Regions from separate parts of the Pseudomonas sp. AC532 genome, predicted to be linked through region 2. Evidence: predicted binding sites of a transcription regulator. Region 2 holds the regulator's gene; the other holds the start of a gene.
What was found. The regulator FliA, encoded in region 2, starts transcription of late flagellar genes. The targets are predictions, from matches to a motif close to CTAAAGTTTNNNNNNNNNNNGCCGNTAA.

Region 1 (2,398 bases), 370 kb from region 2:
GACGAAACGTCCCAGCAGCGTCTGCACCCGTTCGGCCACGCCGGACAGGTCACGGGTGGCGGTGGCCGAGCGCTGCATGCGCTGATCGATGGCCTGGCTGTCGGCATGGATCTGGGTGACCCGCTCATTGATACCGGTGTTGGCGTCGGCCACCTGCTGGATGTGTTCGGCGATCTCGGCCAGCTTGCCGTTGGTGGATTCGAAGTCGACGATCATGCTTTCGAAATGCCCGGTGGCGCGTTCCACCACCACCTGGGTTTCACGGGCGCTGTCACTGATCAGCGCGGTCTGCTGATGCGTCGAGGCCACTTCCATGAGCATCGCATCGATGTTCTGGGAAATGTCCCCGGTGGCGCGGCTGACGTTCTGTGCCAGGGTACGTACCTCATCCGCCACCACCGCGAAACCACGGCCGCTTTCGCCGGCTCGTGCCGCTTCGATGGCCGCATTGAGGGCCAGCAGGTTGGTCTGCGAGGAGATTTGCTGGATCAGCCCGACCACGGACTTGATGTTCGACGAGCGCTCATTGAGCGCCGAGACCAGCGTGCTGAATTCGCCAAGGCTGGTGGAAATGGCGCCGATGTTGCCGGTCACCTCCAGCAATTCGGCGTAAGAGTCGCGGGCCATGCTCAGATTCTGCGCGGTGGTGCTGGAGATCGCCTGGGTCTGCTGCGACACCTCATCGATGCGGCCGACGGCACTGTTGCTCTCGCTCATCACTTCGTTGGCGAAGCGTGCCTGGTGGGTGGCGCTTTCGCTGGAGTCGCTGATGTTCTTCAGTGAACGGGCCGACTCGACGGCGATCTGCACGGTGAGCGCCTGTACGTTGCTGATGATCTCGCGCTGCTTGGCCAAAAAGCGGTTGCAGGTACTGGCCAGGGTGCGGATTTCATCGTGGGTCAGCAGTGGCAGGTCGCGGGACAGGTCGCCTTCGCCATTGGCGATTTCCTCCAGCGCGCGGGTCATGTTGTCGACCGGGCGCACGATGAGGTGGCGAAAGTACCAGACCATGAAGCTGACCATGGTCAGGGTGAACAGCGCGCTGAGCAGCAGGGCGGTACCCAGAGTGTCGAGTTTGCCCTGGATCTGGCCGAGCAGCGCCGGGTCGATCTGCGCAGCCTGCAGCAGTCTCAGGATGTCCGCACGCAGGCTGGTGGCTACCCAGAACAACAGTCCGCTGACCACGACCAGCAAAAAGAGGCTGGACAGCTTTTTGGTCAGGGTATCGAAAAAGTGCATCTCGATTGAGTCGTACAGCGACTTTAACGACTGCATGCCACAGCTCCCGGCAAAATAAGAATCCTTGGTTTCTATTATTCGACCGCCGACGCCGAAGCTTTAATGCCAGGCGCGGTTTGCCGATGTTTGCGGCCTGTTGACGAGTGCGCAGGCGCAAAGCGGCGCGCAGTGTAGTGGGTTGCTCGATGCAGTTAAAGTGACCAGGGGCCGGTATTTTCCAGCCTATAAAACACGGCTACCGGCACGCGGCCGGTAGCTGTGAGCTGCCTGGGTGGCAAGCGGCTCAGGCGCGCTGGCCTATTTCCACTTCCTGTGCCGTCCAGGCCGCCACCTGGTCACTGAGCGACAGGCCGAGGCCCGGACGGGTCGGCACCAGCATGCGGCCGTCGCGGGTTTCCAGGCGCTCGTTGAACAGTGGTTCCAGCCATTCGAAATGTTCCACCCAGGGCTCCGTGGGGTAGCTTGCGGCGAGGTGCACGTGCAGTTCCATGGCGAAGTGCGGGGCAAGCATCAGCCCGGCGTGTTCGGCCAGCGAGGCGATTTTCAGGAACGGGCTGATACCGCCCACGCGCGGCGCATCGGGCATCAGATAGTCGGCGCCGCGTTTGTAGATGAACTCGGCGTGCTCGGCCACGCTGGTGAGCATCTCGCCGGTGGCGATCGGCGTGTCGAAAGCGGCTGCGAGGGCGGCATGGCCTTCTGCGTCGTAGCAGTCCAGCGGCTCCTCGATCCACACCAGGTTGAACGCCTCGAACTGGCGGCACATGCGCTGGGCGGTGGGGCGATCCCATTGCTGGTTGGCATCGACCATCAGCGGGAATTCGTCACCCAGGTGCTTGCGAATGGTACTGACCCGGTGCAGATCGAGCGCCGAGTCCGGCTGGCCAACCTTGAGCTTGATGCCGCCGATGCCTTTCTCTCGGGACAGGTCGGTGTTCTTCATCAACTGGTCGAGCGGTGTGTGCAGGAAGCCGCCCGAGGTGTTGTAGCAGCGCACCGAGTCGCGCTGGGCGCCCAGCAGGCGCGCCAGGGAAAGGTTGGCGCGCTTGGCCTTCATGTCCCACAGGGCGACGTCGAACGCACCGATGGCCTGGGTCGACAGGCCGCTGCGACCGACCGACGCGCCGGCCCAGCACAGCTTGGTCCAGAGCTTTTGAAT
Region 2 (2,398 bases):
GAAGAACCGAGCGAGGACACGATGGCCGATATGTTCGCCGGCCTGTATCAGGACCCGGCACGACGCGCAGGATGAACAGGCAGGTGTGGCGAGGCACTGGTTGCCGCCGCCACGGCAGCGCACAATGGCCTATGGCTTAAAGCGAAGTTAGATAAGGTGTGTAGATAACATGGGTATGCATCCCGTACAGGTGATCGCGGTGACCGGCGGCAAAGGCGGCGTTGGCAAGACCAATGTGTCGGTAAATTTGTCGTTGGCGCTGGCTGATCTCGGTCGGCGCGTCATGCTCATGGACGCCGACCTTGGCCTGGCCAACGTCGACGTACTGCTTGGGCTGACCGCCAAACGCACCCTGGCCGACGTCATCGATGGCAATTGCGACATTCGTGACGTCGTCTTGCAGGGGCCGGGCGGCATTCGCATCGTGCCCGCTGCCTCCGGCACCCAGAGCATGGTGCAGCTCACGCCCATGCAGCACGCGGGCCTGATCCAGGCATTCAGCGATATCAGTGACAACCTCGATGTACTGATCGTCGACACCGCTGCCGGTATCGGTGATTCGGTGGTGAGCTTCGTGCGCGCGGCCCAGGAAGTGCTGGTGGTGGTGTGCGACGAACCGACTTCCATCACCGATGCCTACGCGCTGATCAAGCTCCTCAACCGTGACCACGGCATGAACCGTTTTCGGGTCCTTGCCAATATGGCGCACAGCCCGCAGGAGGGACGCAATCTGTTTGCTAAGCTGACCAAGGTGACCGATCGTTTTCTGGATGTTGCGCTGCAGTACGTGGGCGCAGTGCCCTACGACGAATCGGTGCGCAAGGCCGTACAGAAACAACGTGCGGTGTACGAAGCATTTCCTCGTTCGAAGTGCGCGCTTGCGTTCAAGGCGATTGCCCAGAAGGTCGATGCATGGCCGTTACCGGCCAACCCGCGAGGCCATCTGGAATTTTTCGTTGAACGCCTGGTGCAACAACCGACTGCAGACACGGCTGTATGACGACAGCCTCTGGACTCCGTATGTACAGCAAGGCAACAGCACAAGATTCACAGCATCAGTTGATTGAACGCTACGCCCCGCTGGTCAAACGTATCGCCTACCACCTGTTGGCGCGTTTGCCTGCCAACGTGCAGGTGGATGACCTGATCCAGGCCGGGATGATCGGCCTGCTCGAAGCTTCTCGCAAATACGACGCCGGCAAGGGCGCCAGTTTCGAGACGTTTGCCGGCATTCGTATCCGTGGCGCCATGCTTGATGAGGTCCGCAAGGGCGACTGGGCACCGCGCTCGGTGCATCGCAACAGCCGCATGGTCAGCGACGCCATACGAAAAATTGAGGCCAGAACCGGAAGAGACGCTAAAGATCAGGAGGTTGCTGCCGAACTCCAATTGAGTCTCGAAGATTACTACGGCATTCTTGGCGACACGTTGGGCAGCCGCCTGTTCAGTTTCGACGACCTGCTTCAGGAAGGCGAGAGTGGCGGACTGCAGGAAGACACGAGTTCCCTCCACCACGGGCCGTCACACGAACTGGAAGATGATCGTTTCCAGGCGGCGCTGGTGGATGCCATCAGCAACCTGCCGGAGCGTGAGCGGTTGGTGCTGTCGCTGTATTACGACGAGGAGTTGAACCTCAAGGAAATCGGCGAGGTGTTGGGAGTGAGTGAATCGCGGGTCAGCCAATTGCATAGCCAGTGTGCCGCGCGCCTACGTGCGCGGCTCGGCGAATGGCGCGCATGAATAATTGAGCAGGGCGCTGGAAAACACTGTGAACGCAGCAAAGTCGGACGCAATGGTTTTGCGGCGTTCCGCCAGGCCGGTTTCACGATTTAGAAGCGCTTCAGAATGCTGAAGGCGTTTTAGGACTGTACGGAGGTCGACTTGGACAAGAACATGAAAATCCTCATCGTCGATGATTTCTCGACGATGCGACGGATCATCAAGAACCTCTTGCGTGATCTGGGGTTCACCAACACGGCAGAGGCCGACGACGGCATGACGGCCTTGCCGATGCTGCAGAGCGGCAGCTTCGACTTTCTCGTCACTGACTGGAACATGCCCGGCATGAGCGGCATCGACCTGTTGCGCGCGGTGCGTGCAGACGAGCGCCTGAAGCAGATGCCGGTGTTGATGGTTACGGCAGAGGCCAAGCGCGATCAGATCATCGAGGCCGCGCAAGCCGGTGTGAACGGCTATGTGGTCAAGCCTTTCACCGCTCAGGTGCTTAAGGAAAAGATCGAGAAAATCTTCGAGCGGGTTAACGGCTGATGTCTGCCGCGAGGTTGTTATGGAACACGATGATTCTCAAGAGGCCGACCTCGAGTCGACCCTGAAAAGCAATGCCCGCCAACTGGTCAACAGCCTTGAACAAGGCAACTTTGGCGAAGCGGTACAGCTG

Region 1: ACZ0AV_RS06080 (methyl-accepting chemotaxis protein) is a predicted target of FliA. The motif match lies at 1,315-1,342, and genes of this name have one in related genera.

What each region holds. Positions count from the first base shown of each region.
Region 1 is NZ_OZ409888.1:1,264,430-1,266,827, reverse strand. It holds gene ACZ0AV_RS06080 (methyl-accepting chemotaxis protein) at 1-1,275, opposite strand, end outside; gene ACZ0AV_RS06075 (L-talarate/galactarate dehydratase) at 1,523-2,398, opposite strand, start outside.
Region 2 is NZ_OZ409888.1:893,434-895,831, reverse strand. It holds gene flhF (flagellar biosynthesis GTPase FlhF) at 1-75, shown strand, start outside; gene fleN (flagellar synthesis regulator FleN) at 170-1,000, shown strand; gene fliA (RNA polymerase sigma factor FliA) at 997-1,740, shown strand; gene ACZ0AV_RS04280 (chemotaxis response regulator CheY) at 1,894-2,268, shown strand; gene ACZ0AV_RS04275 (protein phosphatase CheZ) at 2,288-2,398, shown strand, end outside.